Bremerella alba: one gene and its partner. The protein of the gene in region 1 interacts with the protein of each later gene in a pairwise test. Links are inferred from orthologs where the notes say so. Each region holds a gene or a part of one and is shown in the gene's direction. Other genes may lie near its edges.

Evidence for each region. Proteins that work in one complex are often made in the same cells at the same time.
Region 2: the proteins of rsfS (region 1) and HOV93_RS03875 interact in binary tests that used the Escherichia coli proteins (3 or more experiments, as listed by UniProt). The link is inferred for Bremerella alba from one-to-one orthologs.

The regions. Positions count from the first base shown.
Region 1 is NZ_JABRWO010000001.1:475,269-482,740, reverse strand. What follows is about bases 4,737-7,472. They hold rsfS (ribosome silencing factor), read left to right. Parts: upstream 4,737-5,765; coding sequence 5,766-6,179; downstream 6,180-7,472. Other genes in these bases: argS (arginine--tRNA ligase), read left to right, coding at 6,441-7,472; HOV93_RS01895 (PIN/TRAM domain-containing protein), read left to right, coding at 4,737-5,712. Outside these bases: excinuclease ABC subunit UvrA, read right to left, coding at 108-2,975; dgt (dGTP triphosphohydrolase), read left to right, coding at 3,390-4,487; more of HOV93_RS01895, read left to right, coding at 4,636-4,736. UniProt on the Escherichia coli protein: Functions as a ribosomal silencing factor. Interacts with ribosomal protein uL14 (rplN), blocking formation of intersubunit bridge B8.
Region 2 is NZ_JABRWO010000002.1:163,294-171,023, forward strand. What follows is about bases 3,188-6,181. They hold HOV93_RS03875 (ATP-binding protein), read left to right. Parts: upstream 3,188-4,119; coding sequence 4,120-5,244; downstream 5,245-6,181. Other genes in these bases: HOV93_RS03870 (hypothetical protein), read left to right, coding at 3,188-4,094; HOV93_RS03880 (DUF5682 family protein), read left to right, coding at 5,241-6,181. In the rest of the region: HOV93_RS03860 (SWIM zinc finger family protein), read left to right, coding at 1-1,163; HOV93_RS03865 (hypothetical protein), read left to right, coding at 1,200-3,017; more of HOV93_RS03870, read left to right, coding at 3,030-3,187; more of HOV93_RS03880, read left to right, coding at 6,182-7,589; HOV93_RS03885 (VWA domain-containing protein), read left to right, coding at 7,603-7,730.

The DNA.
Region 1 (7,472 bases):
CTGCTCGGCGCAGTATACCCGGATGAGAATTTGTTCACGGAGTGTGCCATGATACTGAGGTCGATGCCACACTCAAAAGACAGGTAAGAATAAGATTAGCAGGAAGCTTACTGCCCGTTGTAACCGTTGAGCAGTGGTTTTAGGTACTGCCCGGTATAGCTTGCTTCTACTTCAGCGACTTGTTCGGGCGTACCGGTGGCGATGATGTGGCCGCCGCCGTCGCCACCTTCGGGGCCGAGGTCGATGAGCCAGTCGGCGCACTTGATCACGTCCAGGTTATGTTCGATCACCAGGACGGTGTTCCCCTTGTCGACCAGGCGACTGAGGACCGATAGCAGGCGGCGGATGTCCTCGAAGTGGAGCCCTGTGGTGGGTTCGTCGAGCACATACAAGGTGCTGCCGGTTTCGGTTCGGGCAAGCTCGGTGGCCAGTTTGATGCGTTGGGCTTCGCCGCCGGAAAGGGTCGTGCTAGGTTGACCGAGCGAGAGATAGCCGAGTCCCACATCGCACAGGCTCGCCAGCACGCGTTGGATCGCTGGGACGGCGTCGAAAAATTCAGCGGCTTCTTCGATCGGCAGGTTCAATACGTCGGCGATCGAAAGCTCTTTGTATTTGACCCGCAGCGTCTGGCGGTTGAAGCGTTTGCCGTGGCACTGAGGGCACTCGACGAACAGATCTGGCAGGAAGTTCATTTCGATCTTCCTGAGGCCTTGGCCTTGGCATTCCTCGCAGCGGCCACCCTTGACGTTGAAGCTGAATCGTGACGCTTTGTAGCCGTACTGCTTGGCTTGCCGCGTGTCGGCGAACACCTTGCGGATTTCATCGAACACGCCGGTGTAGGTCGCCGGGTTGCTGCGTGGTGTGCGGCCAATAGGGGACTGATCGATTGGGATGACCTTGTCGATCTGGCTGATGCCACGCAAACTGCTGAACGCCCCAGGTCGCTGCGACGGTTGCCCCAATCGGCGAAGCAGAGCGGGAGTGATCGTTTCGTTGACAAGCGAACTCTTGCCGCTGCCGCTGACCCCGGTGACGCAGACGAACGCGCCCAAGGGAACTTGAACGGCAACGTCCTTCAAGTTGTTGGTCGTCGCGCCTTCGATCGAAATCATGCGTGACTTAGCCACCTTGCGGCGGATGGCCGGGACATCGATCTTCGTGCGGCCGCTGAGGTATTGGCCGGTGATCGATGCTTCGACATGGGAGACAACTTCCGGCGTACCTTCAGCGATGATCTGCCCACCGCGGCTGCCGGCGCCGGGGCCGACATCGACCAGGCGATCGGCGACGCGCATGATCGCTTCGTCGTGTTCGACCACGATGACCGTGTTGCCATGGTCGCGCAGTTCGACCAATGCTTCGATCAAGCGGTGATTGTCGCGCGAGTGGAGCCCGATCGAAGGTTCGTCCAAGATGTAGCAGATGCCGACCAACCCGCTACCGATACCGGTGGCTAGGCGAACACGTTGCAGTTCGCCCCCGCTAAGCGTATCGGCGGCGCGGTCGAGGGTGAGGTAATCGGCCCCGACCTTCTCTAAAAAGGCCAGCCGCTTGGCGATCTCGCGGACGATGGGGGTGGCGATTTGGATCTCGTGTTCGTCGAACTCGAGGTCGTCAAAAAACGTGCGGGAATCGTTGATGCTCAGACGCACAATCTGGTGAATGTTGTAATCGGCCACGCGCACGGCAAGCGCTTCGGGCCGCAGCCGTGCGCCATGACAAGCAGGGCAGGGGAGCTTGCCGCGGAACTTGCCGAGTTGGTCGAGCCGCTTCTTACGGGTCGTGGTGACGTACTCTTTTTCCAGAGCGATCAGCACACCTAGCCAAGGGTTGCCTTCGCCGGAAAGGAGTTTGGTGCGTTGGTCTTCGGTCCAGTCACTGAGCTTTGAGGTGCGGTCGAGCTTGTGTTTGCCGAGCCACGTGTCGAGCCCTTTGGCGACCTTGGTTAAAGCGGCCGCCGTCAGCCCACGCCAGGGGGCGATCGCCCCGTCGTCGATCGAAAGCTCGTGATCAGGGACGACCAGGTCAGGGTCGAACTCTTCGCAGATGCCCAGGCCTTCGCACTTAGGGCACGTGCCGTAAGGACTGTTGAAGCTGAACGTACGGGGTTCGATGTCGATGAAGCTCAGGTTGCACTCGGTGCAGGCCAGCTCGGTATTGAAGATGTGATCGACCCAGGTGCCTTTGGGGTGCTTGCTGTCGACAAGGGTGGTGTCTAAGTGGCAGGACAGAAGCCGGCCATCGCCCAGTTTCAAGGCCATGGTTACCGAGTCGCTCATCCGAGCGCGCAGCCCTTCGCGGATGATGATGCGATCGACGACGGCTTCGACGGTGTGGTTCTTTTTCGGATTGAGTTCCGGAACTTCGTCGATTTGGTAGACCTCGTCGTCGACGCGTACCCGCAGCAGGCCTTCGCGACGAATACGATCGAAGACCTCTTTATGAACCCCCTTGCGCCCCTGAACCATCGGGGCCATGATCATCAGCTTGGTTTCTTCCGGCAGGGCCAGCAAGCGATCTTGAATTTGTTCGGCCGTTTGCTGCGTGATCGGTCGATCGCACTTCCAGCAATGCGGCTGCCCGAGCCGAGCCATGAGCAGGCGAAGATAGTCGTAGATCTCGGTGATGGTCGCGACGGTGCTGCGCGGGTTTTGACTGCCGGTACGCTGGTCGATGCAGATGGTGGGCTGCAGGCCGACGATCAAGTCGACATCGGGGCGTTCCATCTGATCGAGGAACTGCCGGGCATAGACCGAGAGACTTTCGACATACTGCCGCTGACCCTCGGCGTACAACGTGTCGAGCGCCAGCGAGCTTTTTCCGCTGCCGCTGGGGCCAGTGATGACGATCAGTTGGTCTCGCGGAAGGTCGATATCGACGTTCTTCAGATTATGAACGCGGGCCCCGCGGACGCTGATAGAGGACGTATCTTGCGTCGGGTCGATGGTAGAGAGCTTGTCTCGATGAAAATCCACGATGGCAGACAATCATGCTGGGCGTAAAAGGCGGGACATGGTGCCTGGCCCCTGTCATGGGGCAATCCCGACCTTAAAGGTATAAATGATGAGTGGCAATTCAGTTCAAGCTAACAGGGCCCTCCCAGGGTGGCAACTAGAGGGAAGTTGAGAGAGTTCAGTTTTCGGGGTTCGGTTTTCAGCAAGAGGGAGTCAACGCAAATCGGTGTATTGGCCTAACTCCTGTGCGCTAGACCCTTTGGGAAGAGGGGGCGGGTGAGGGGCGAACCTGGGTTTTCGTGGACCAACCTACGGCATAGGGCCCTGTTGTTAAAACGGGATACAGGAAACAATCACGATCACTCTCAACGATTTTCCTCCTGAGAACTGAACACTTCAAACTGAAAACTATCAGCGAAGCGAATGCATCAATTCATGAATTATGATCAGCGTGAGGAACGGCTTTTTGCTCCCTATGCGCTGCGTAGTAAACAGTCGAGTGGACGCGAACATGACGAAGCGGATCAGCAATATCGCTCGCCATTTCAGCGCGATCGCGACCGGATCATCCACAGCAGCGCGTTCCGCCGGATGGCCGACAAAACCCAAGTCTTCATGAACATCAGCGACTACCACCGCACGCGCCTGACGCACACGATTGAAGTCGTCACGGTGGCTCGCACGATTGGCCGAAGCTTAGGGCTGAATGAAGAACTGATCGAGGCTTTAGGTTATCTGCACGATTTAGGGCATCCACCGCTGGGGCACACAGGCGAGGAGGTCTTGCAGGAATGCATGGCCGATTGCGGCGGGTTTTCGCACAATGCGTTTGGATTGGTGTTGGTAAGGCATCTTGAAACGCGCAGTCCTTACTACGATGGGTTGAATCTTACTCACGAGGTGCTGGAAGGTCAGATCACGCGGGTCGACAAACGGCAAATGACCTTCCTGCGGCCACTGCTGGAAGCGCAAACGGTCGAGGCTTGCGACAGCATCACGTATGACACGCACGATGCCGACGATGCCTTGAAACTGGGCCTAGTGAAATTCGACGAGTTGATGCAGGTCCCGCTGTTTGCCCAAAGTGCCGAGAAAGCGTATCAACGGTATGGCCAGCTGGAAGGTCGTCGGCTGCGGAAGATGGTTATTCACCAGCTGATCGACATTCAGGTCACCGATGTCATGCAGACGGCGATGGAGCGGATAGCCAAGTGGAACCCGGCAACGCCGGAGGAGGCGGAGATGTGCGAACCGATCGTGACGGTGAGCGACAGCCTGAGAGCGCGAAAAACGCAGCTCGAGCGGTTCCTTTTCGATCGGGTCTATCGCCACCCAGAGATTGTCGAGTTTCGCCAACGTGGTCAGGACCAACTGCGGCAGATGTACGAGGGATATTTGCGGCGTCCGGAGCTAGTCCGCGGAAAATGTGCCGACTGGTTCGAGGTTTGGGGCTTGCCGCGAACGGTAGGGTATTACATAGCCACTATGACCGATTCTTATTGTCAACGAGAATTCGATGCCCATTTTCGCTAGTCTCTGGGGATGCTTTCCCTGCAATCGCGGGGTAGAATAACGTTCTTGGAATTGAGAATAGGTTTGTCTTTTAAGGGGAGCACGACCTGCCTGGGCGAGGGTTGCCGTCGAGAACCTTTCGTTAATGGTCGTCTCCTGCAGGCTCTCCATGGCGCTAATAATATTACGAGTTATTTTTATTCTGGTGGCTGCCGGTGTCGGCATCACCGTCATTCAGGTTGATGCGTTCCGCAGCGCACTTCAGGACCAACCTTGGCCTGCGTTTGTCGGGATCATGATCCTCGCCCTAGCGGTCATCGGCATTGATCTCTTCATCAAGAACAAGCGATACGACACCATCTCCGGGGTCTATTTTGGCCTGTTGGTAGGGCTCTCTCTGACGTACATCCTGGGGCTGATCACTCAGGTTTGGTTTCCGGCAGATAACCCCGGGGCAGTCACTGCGCACCGTGCGCTGCAACTAGTGATCGGGATGGTGCTGTGTTACAGCTGTATCAGCTTAGTTCTGCAAACGAAGGATGATTTCCGCTTTATCATTCCTTATGTTGAGTTTGCCAAGGAACTGAAGGGCCCTAAGCCGTACGTGCTGGATACCAGTATTGTGATCGACGGTCGAATTGCCGACGTCGTCGAGACAGGCTTTTTCGACAATGTGTTGATCATGCCGAGATTTGTGCTGGCCGAGCTGCAAGGTATCGCCGACAGCAGCGACAAGCTCAAACGTAGCCGCGGCCGGCGTGGGTTGGATATTCTCAACCGACTGCGAAACAATGATCAGGCCGACCTGAAGATCCACGACCGAGAGACGCCGGACATGGAAGGCCAGCCGGTCGATATGAAGTTGGTCCTGCTGGCGAAGCTGCTTGAAGGCAAGATCGTCACCGGCGATTACAACTTGAATAAGGTTGCCAAGCTGCATAACGTGGAAGTAATCAACCTGAACGAGATTGCCAACGCCCTGAAACCGGTCTTCCTGCCCGGCGAACATCTGTCGGTCAGGATTGTCAAAAAGGGTGAAGAAGATACCCAAGGCGTCGGTTACCTGGACGACGGCACCATGATTGTGGTCGAAGGTGGCCGCGAGCACATCAACACCCAGGTCCGTATTCTGGTGACTAGTGTGCTGCAAACCAGTGCCGGACGCATGATCTTCGGTCGCTACGAGGCGAACGAAGGGGGCTCGTCCGGCGGCGGTCAGAAGACCCACGCCAACACTTCGGCCTAAAAAGCCAGTCCGGCGTTCCAACACCATACCAACTCAAGTTCCCCGGCATTCGCGTGACTGAATCTGACAAGCCTGAAACTTCCGGCAACAATGACGATAATCGTAGCCTTCAGCTCGCCACGGCAGCCGCCCAGGTGATCGAAGACAACAATGGCCGCGATATCTGCATCCTCGACATGCGGCACCTGACGCCGATCTTCGATTACTTCATCATCGGCACCGGTGGCAGCCGCCGGCAGCTGCACGCGATGAGCGAAGAGATCGACGACAAGCTTGAGAAAGAACTCGGCGATCGCCGTATGGGCCGCGAAGGCTACGACGAAAGCCGCTGGATTCTGCTCGATTACGGCTCGATCGTGTGCCATCTGTTCGACGAAGAAACCCGCGAGTATTTCCAGCTGGAACAACTGTGGGCCGATGCCAAGAAGATCGACCTGACCGGCATCTTGCGAAACCCGGGCGAATAACCCCAGCCAGGGTGCCGCTGCCGGTCGATTTCGCCATAATCTAACAAGCCCAACGGGTGTGAATCTCCACGTCTACGCGGAGATTCCTCATCTTGTCCCCTCGCCCCTCTGGGGAGAGGGTTAGGGTGAGGGGCGAACCGTGTACCCGTTTCCCAACCCTGACCCTTGGGAAGGGAGAGGGGACAATTCACGTGCACGCGCAAGAAGTCTTGAGCGTGGCACCCAGAGAACTTTGATCCATTCAAGCTGCAAGCCACTTCCATGAATATCCTTGCCCTTCTTCGTGCCCGTTTTAAGCCTGTGCTCGAACCCCTGACCGACGAGGTTGGTCCGTTGCTAGAGATGATTCGCCCAGCTGGCGATCCTAAGTTCGGCGACTATCAGGCCAACTTTGCGATGGGCCTGGCCAAGAAGCTCGGCAAGAGCCCGCGTGACTTGGCCACCGAGGTTGTTGAAAGTGTGAAGCTGGAAGACCTTTGCGAAGCGCCAGAAGTCGCTGGGCCTGGCTTCATCAACTTGAAGCTACGCGACGAGTGGATCCAGCGGCAACTGGAAAACGCGAAGACCGACCCGCGGATCGGGATCGAGAAGGTCGACGCGCCGCGGACCTACGTGGTCGACTACTCGTCCCCCAATGTGGCCAAACCGATGCATGTGGGGCACATCCGCAGCACGGTGATCGGCGACGCGCTGTGCCGTACGCTGCGGTTTGTGGGGCACAACGCAATCAGCGATAACCATCTCGGTGACTGGGGTACTCAGTTTGGGATGATCATCTACGGCTACAAGCATTTCGCCGAGAAGGAAGCCTATAAGAAAGCCCCGGTAACCGAGCTGTCGCGCATCTACCGGGTCGTGCGGGGACTGATGGATTACTTCGATGCGAAGAACCAGATGCCGCAGTTGATCGAGAGGCTCGCCGAGCGCACGGCGGATTACGAAGCGGCCAAGAACGCCCCGGTGCCCACCGACAAAGCCGAAGCGAAGAAGCAGAAGAAGGAAGTAGGCCGCTTTCAATCGCAGATCAAAGATCTGAACGAAGCGATCGAGTCGACCAAAGCCAAGATCGCCAAGACGGAAGACTCGCCTGAGCTGAAGAAGATGGCCGAAGAGCATGCCAATATCAGCACGGCAGTCCTCCAAGAAACGGTCAAGCTGCACGAAGGGGATACCGAGAACATCGCCCTGTGGAAAGAGTTCCTACCGTTCTGTGAAGACGAAATCAAACGTGTCTACGAACGACTCAACGTCACCTTCGATCATCAACTGGGCGAAAGCTTCTATCACGATCGA
Region 2 (7,730 bases), on another replicon or contig:
AGTCATTTACACCGAGCGAAGTTCCAGAGTCTCTACAAGAGAAGCGAGAAAAGGCCGCCGTCCGAGCCGACAAGAAAAAAGAAGACGCCAACAAACCTCGCAAAGTGAACAAGTCGGCACTGGCCAAAAAGATCAAAGCCCAACTCGACGGACTCGATCTTCTCGAGAAGCTGACCTTAGACCTTGTGCGTCTCGGCATCGGCAATATGAATGCCAAATCGGCCGGCGAGATCGAGAAGCAAGCCAAGCAGTTGGGTAACGCTTACCTGCCCGGTGCCCAGTCGGCGCTGCACGATTACACGAAGCTCTTTTTCGACGCAGACGAAGTCAAAACAACCGCATCTCAAGAGACCATCTACAGCGAGGCTCTTGATCAATTGGGCCGACTGCATTCACTGGTCAAACAGGGGCGATCATATCTTCAAAACCGCTCGGAAGACCCCGAACTGGCACCAGAAACAGAAACCTCCATCGCCGCCTGGCTGGGACACGCATGGCAACTTCGCGAACTGAAGGATGCTGGACTTGCACAGACCGACGTGGAACTCGTTCAACTTGCATTCAACAGTTACGACAATGTGGCCCGGCGCGAATGGGTCGATACCGGGACCTGGATGAATCTCGGCAACGGGGAAATTCAACTTACGCAAAACTTCCGTCCCTATTCGGCCGTGAAGCATATCAAAGCCGAGGACAGCTTCTTCCAGGTCGCTCAGGTAAGCGAACTGTGCGTCTATCCCGGCGATGCGAATCCGCGTATTCGTTGGGATGGCATGACGATGCGTCCGCTCGAAGAAAATGACTTCAAAGCTATCCGCAGCTACGCCCACAATAGCTTTGCCGAGGTCATCAAACAGGTAAAGAACCAACTCAAAGGACCGCTCGCCGACAAGCTTCCCGTCTATGCCCTGAATTTTGATTGTATCGGCCATGTGAACGATCAACTTGTCGTTCAAGATGCCAAGGGGCAACGTCTAGTCCTTACCGAACATGGTCTCGCCGAAGAGCCGTGCACATGCAACTTGTTACCGCTGCTACCATCGTCATTGCTTTCAGGGAAGACACTCATTGCTCGTTTTCGACATGACCTCGACACTCGTAAGCTGCAGGTTAAACCCCTGTCGATCGTCACATCCCACTCGATTGACCGACTCACGTACTAACGTCGCAAACCCCTTATTGGTTGGAGGAGTCTTCCGATGAGTATCGCGGTTCTCGCCCAGGTATACGACGAAGTGCGTCGTCTTTCGATCGCTGGTAGTAATGTTGCCCCAGGCGACTTTCGCTTAAAGAAGTTGATCTCCCCACTTGAAAAGTCCGGCGAAAAGGCACCCGTATTTAAAAAGGTTGCCGAGTCGGTCGGCAAGGTCGTTGAAAGCAACGAGTCGACATCAGCCGAAGCCCTGTTGGATCTCAGCACGCTGGTCAACGCCATTTTATACACGCAAGGAGAAGTCGGCGCTACGGGCGACCTGACACCAGTCGAGCAAATCGGACAAGGCATCCTACCCAAGCGTACGCCGGCTAGTTTGCTGAAATCGGTCGCTAATGCCCTGACCACAACCGGCTCTGGGCGTCTTGAGTTGATCCAGGAATCGCTCTCCCAAGATCCCTTTCCCGACCCTCGACTATTAGGACCAGCCATCGATGCGTTAGATGGTTCATACTACGAAGTAGGCGACCTGGTCGAAAAGTCGATTCTGCCCCAGTACGGTAAGTCGATCGTCCCCATCGTTCTCGAAAAGTTCGATCGCAAAGGGGGCGCAGGCGATGCCCGACGGCTTTCGCTGCTCCATCGCGTGGATCCCACAGGTGCAGAATCGATCATCCATGAGGTGCTCGAGGATGGTTCGAGCGAGGTGAAAATTGTCGCGATCTCGAAGCTCCGTGACCCCAAGAACGTCTCATTTCTGATTGAGCAGTCGAAGGCCAAAGGCACCAAGGTGCGTGATGCCGCCTTTTCCGCTTTGGCGGTCATTAATAACGCTGCCGCCGCAAAGTATCTCGTCCAGAGAATGAAGGAGAAAGGCCACCTCCGATCGATTCGAGAGGGACTCAAGACCCGTCACCCCGATGCCGTGAAAGTGCTTCTTGCCGAAACTCGCTTGGCCTGGCAGACACTGCTAGACACCAAGGAAACCGACAAGAACGCCCACGAGGCTGCTCACACACGCCTAGTGACTCTCCTGGCGGCCCTTGAACACCGCACCGATAAAGGAACGGAGAAGCTTCTTCTGGAACTGTTTCCTCACAGGGCTGCCATTACGAAGGCCGAGGGAAAACTTGGCAGCAAGACCTGCGCGCACAGTGTTATGACTCGCATGTCCGAGTGTAGCGACAAGACTCGCGACTTGCTTATCTCCGAGCACGAGACCTACGATGACTACGAACTGGCAATCGCGACCCAAGCGGCGATACAACAAGGTAACCCTGCTCAGTTTTATGACGAATTCCACGGCTATCTCGAAAACGCTAAAACCGCGAAAACGAAGAAGCGAGCAGCCCAGTCCAAGGCCGAAGCCATCACCCAGGCCATTGGCAACCGGGTCGGATCGATCTACCACTATTGGTACGAAACGGTCGACAAAGAACGAGAGCAGGAACTCGCCCAAAAGCGTGATCAGGTAGATCCCCGTTGGCTCGACCTGGCAGTCAAGCACAACAACATGGAACTTATCTTCGCGCTCGCTCGCCCCGACCACGGCATGGCCCACAAGGCCATCGAAGCAGAGCTTAAGAAACGATTGAAAATGAAACGGGTAGACTACCACCTGATGGACGTCCTTCTAGCCATCATTCGCTCGAAGCATCCCGACACGGTCGATCTGATCATCGAAGCGATCCGAAGTACCAGCAAACGCAGCATGGGATACTACTCGTATGGCATCGCTCGTTTGATCCCAGCACTCGACAAAAACGCCGTTCCAAAACTTGAATTGCTACTAGGTGAGCTTCCCGATACAGAAGCCGACCGCTACGTTCTGGCTGTGGCCGAACTGAAAAACCGCCGTTCTTAGTCAGGAGTTTCCATGGCCAAAAAGAAATCCGTCGCCGTCCCAGCTTATAGCTCGTCACAGTTATGCGAAGCAATTGAGTCGCAGGATGACGTTGCCTTGGCTGCCGCTAGGGTAAGCGAGGATCCTCTCGTCAATGCGAAACTACAAGGACTGATTCGCGATCAGCTTGGTGATCTCTACGACGCGACCAAAAAGAGTGCTACTATACAGAACCGTGTTTCGAAGCGAATGACTTGTCTTGTCAATGCACTTCGCGGCAAGAAGGATGCGAGTACTCAGTCCATACTTCTGGAACTATTCGATAACCGAACCAAGATCGCCAAGGCTCAAGGAAAAGCCCCCAAGCACGACATCAATGCTACGGTGATGCAGTCCCTGGCCTCCAGTACGGATGTGGCCGCCGATGCCCTGTTCGATAAGTTAGAGGAATTTAATCTCGACGACTTTTTTTGGGCTATCACGCTCGGATTACGCTTCTGTGAGAAAGAGAAGGTATTCGATACCTTCCACAATTGGGTCGCGCCGGCCCCTGAGACACCCAAACGCAAGCATGCCAAGGCAAAAGCCGAAAGCGTGATGGAGTTGTTAGATTTATATCAATCGGGTGTTCTCTATGCTCACGGATATGCCCTTGGCTCTGTTGATGCAGACGATCCCAACCACATCGACCATGTTTCACCGGAAGATCGTCTCGATGGTCGCTGGTTAGGCATTGCGATCGAAGTCGGAAACATCGACCTGATTCGCTCCCTGGCACGGCCCGGTCACCAGCCCACTCAAGACTGGGCCGAACAACGACTGCTCCAAGTGATTGAAGATGGCAAGAAGTCGAAAATCCGGGCAATCAAATTCGTGGGGCTACTCATAACTAGCGATCATCCCCAACTGCTAGATCGGTATGAACAAGCGATCGAGCACTTCCTCAAAAAGAAAGATGCCTGGGAAGTGGCGATTTGCCTGGAGATGATCCCTCGACTACCGGATTCATCAGTTCCTCGTTTGGAAGCCATTGAATTGCCGAGCGAACTGGCCCAAATGAGAGACCAGTTCCTTACTCAATTGAAAAACGACACTTAACAACCCCCTCAGCAAGGACTCTCCCATGGCGAAGAAGTCGACTTCCTCCGCCTCGAAAAAGCCCGAGACAAACGGCGATCTTCGTGCGACGGCCGAACAAATGTTTGCCGAAGAGATCGAGGCGCTGATCAAGGAAGACAAACACGACAAACCGCCCGGCTGGAAGATGTCGGCCAGGGCCGTGCACACCTACATTTGCGGTGGCAAGGCTGGTAAGCTCGCCATCACTCCAAAATATATTGGGCATAATCGCTTAGTCGAGATCGCCATAGCGACGCTAGTCACGGACCGCGCCCTGCTACTGATCGGCGAACCAGGCACCGCCAAAAGCTGGCTTTCGGAACACCTGACCGCCGCGATCAACGGCGACTCGACCAAAGTCGTCCAAGGTACAGCTGGCACCACCGAAGAACAGGTCCGCTATACCTGGAACTACGCGATGCTCATCGCCCATGGTCCTAGCAGCGATGCATTAATCAAGAGCCCCATATTCCGCGCGATGGAAAGTGGCAGCCTCGCCCGGTTTGAAGAGATTACTCGCTGCGCCTCCGAGGTCCAAGACGCGATGATTTCTCTGCTTTCCGAAAAACGGCTTTCCGTTCCCGAACTGGCCATCGAAGTCCCTGCTCAAAAGGGTTTTTCCATCATTGCCACAGCCAACACGCGTGATCGTGGCGTGAACGACATGTCGGCCGCCCTTAAACGCCGCTTCAACATCATCGTGCTTCCCACCCCAAGTTCCATCGAAACCGAAATTGAGATCGTGGGCAAACGCGTCCAGGAACTTGCCACAAATCTGGCACTGAAGTCGGAACTGCCTGCCACCGATGCCATCGAACAGGTGGTGACCATATTCCGTGAACTCCGCAGCGGGCAGACCTTGGATGGTAAAAACAAATTGAAGTCCCCCTCCGGCGTTCTTTCCACCGCAGAGGCCATTTCGGTACTGGCCAACAGCATGGCTCTTTCTGCCAGCTTTGGTAGCGGCACGGTGTCGGCCCAAGACATCGCTGCAGGCCTGCAAGGCGCGGTTGTGAAAGACGAAGAAAAAGATCGCATTGCGTGGCAAGAGTACCTGAAGAATGTCCTTAAGAAACGCGGCTCTGCTTGGCGGTCGCTTTACAACGCCTGCTCGGAGCACAACGCGTGAGTTGGCAGATTCCCATCTTCGGCGTACGTCACCTCTCTCCGATGGGGGCCTGGCAGCTGCGCGATTATCTCGACGAGATACGCCCTGAGGTGATTCTCGTCGAAGGGATCGACGACGCCACACCGCTCGTTCCCGATATGACCCGCCAGACAACGCGTCCGCCGATTGCTATTCTGGCTTACACCGATACGCTGCCGGTGCGGACGATTGTTACTCCCTTTGCCCGATATAGTCCTGAGTTTCAGGCCATTCTGTGGGCTGCCGAAAACCAAGTTGATGCTCAGTTCTTTGACCTTCCGTCAGAGTGTTTTCTAGGATTGATCGACGCTGAATACGAACGCCGCGAGAAAGAGCGTCGCGAAGCATTAGAAACGAACGACAGCCCAACCGACGACAACGAGTTTTCTGATCCAGACGAAGTCGCCACTCCGCTGGAACAAACCAAGCTCTCACTGTACGAGCGTGTTGCCAGTCAAGCTGGGGAAACCGATTTCGAGACCTATTGGGAACGCCATTTCGAGCATAACCAGGCCCAGGGAAGCTACCGTGGTTGCTCGTTCGAGTTCGGCGCTGCCATGCGTGACCTAGAAGAAGATCGACCTCACTGGCGTGCCGAGAATCTCGTGCGCGAAGCATACATGCGTCGTCGTATTCAGCAGACGATCGATGCCGGCACGCCACCTGAAAAGATCGTGGCGGTCGTCGGGGCGTTTCATGCACCGGTGCTGCGAGGTGACCTTCCGGCGATGACCGACCAAGAGCTTACTTCTCTGCGTCGGCGATCGAGCAAACTTACCTTAATGCCGTACTCCTACTTCAAGCTGTCCTCACAGTCAGGTTATGGTGCCGGCAATCGTGCCCCGGCCTACTTCGAACTTCTCTGGCGATCGCTCAACGAAGGAAACATTCGTGGGCTATCGCATCGCTATCTTGCTCAGGTCGCCACCAATTTGAGAAAAGCTGGCACCCATCGCTCGACCGCCGAAGTCATCGAAGGCGTTCGTCTGGCCGAAACGCTTTCGGCTTTAAATGGAGGTCAGGCTCCGACCCTCAGCGATCTGCGGGACGCAGCGATTACCCTGCTCGGTCGTGGTGAACGGTCGACGGTAAAAGATGCGTTGATGCGGGTTGATGTCGGGACCGAGATTGGTGAACTGCCAGAGGGGGTCAGCCAAACTTCGATTCAGGCCGACTTCGAACGAGAGTTGAAGCGGCTCAAGCTATCGAAATACAAAACTGCGGTTGAGCAAACTCTCGACCTCGATTTACGTGAAAATCGCCAGGTAGCCAGCGAAGAAGCGGCCTTCCTCGATCTGAACCGGTCTTCGCTTTTCCATCGCCTGCGTATGCTCGGCGTTCCATTTGCTAAGTGGGGGCAAGCTCGTCAGGAATCGACCACTTGGGCCGAGCGATGGATTGTACAGTGGACGCCGGAAAGCGAAATCGCCTTGGTCGAGGCTGTACTCGAGGGGGAAACGATCCTTCTCGCGACCGCGTTCCGTTTCAACACACTCTTGGAAAAGAGCCGCACGATCGCTGATGCCGCCAAGCTGGTCAACGATGCTTGTCAGTGCGGCATGATGGAGGCCATGGACCAAGCTCGGCAACGACTACAAGAGCTGTCGTCAGGCACTTCCGACTTCGTTGCGATTGCCAGGGCGGCATTTGAGCTGGCTCAGGTCGTTCGCTACGGAAACGTCCGCCGCTTCGATCCGGGACCGCTGATTCCTTTGATCGAAGAACTATTTGTCGAGGCCTCGCTGGCTCTTTATTCGGCCGCCAACTGCGACGATAGCGCGGCCGTGTCACTGCTAGAAGCAATCGACCTGACCAATCGTGTTGGTTTAGAGTTCGCTGAGCGAGTCGAAGAATGTCTTTGGACGGACCGTCTGCAGCAACTTGCCGACTCCGACGATCGCAACGCGCTGTTGTCTGGCTACGCTTGTGCCCTGCTGTTGGAGCGTGGACTGATTCCGAACGAGGCCCTCTCGCGTGAAGTCTCGCGGCGATTGTCCCCGGGCGTTCCTGCTGATTTAGGAGCTGGCTGGTTCGAGGGGTTGGCCCAACGTAATCGCTACGCATTGCTGGCCAGACAAACCCTGTGGGAGCAACTGGCCGAGTATGTGTCCTCGCTTGAGGAAGATCAATTTAAACGGGCGTTGGTCTTCTTGCGTCGGGCGTTTGCACAATTTCTCCCGCGCGAACGACGTCAGATTTGCGAGAACCTGGCAGAACACTGGGGACTCAACCAAGACGAGGCCGCCGATTTGCTGGAAGCACCTCTGAGCGAGGCGGAAGAAGAAAAGCTCTCTGACTTGAACGAATTCGATTTCGACGACTTTTAAGAGACCGCCACAAATGGATGCTGAACAACTCGCACGCTGGCGTCTGATCCTCGGGGCCGCAACGCAGGACTCACTAGGCAGTATGGGGCCAGGCTGCAGCCTATCTTCCGAACAATTGGAAATGGACGCAGCGCTCGCCGA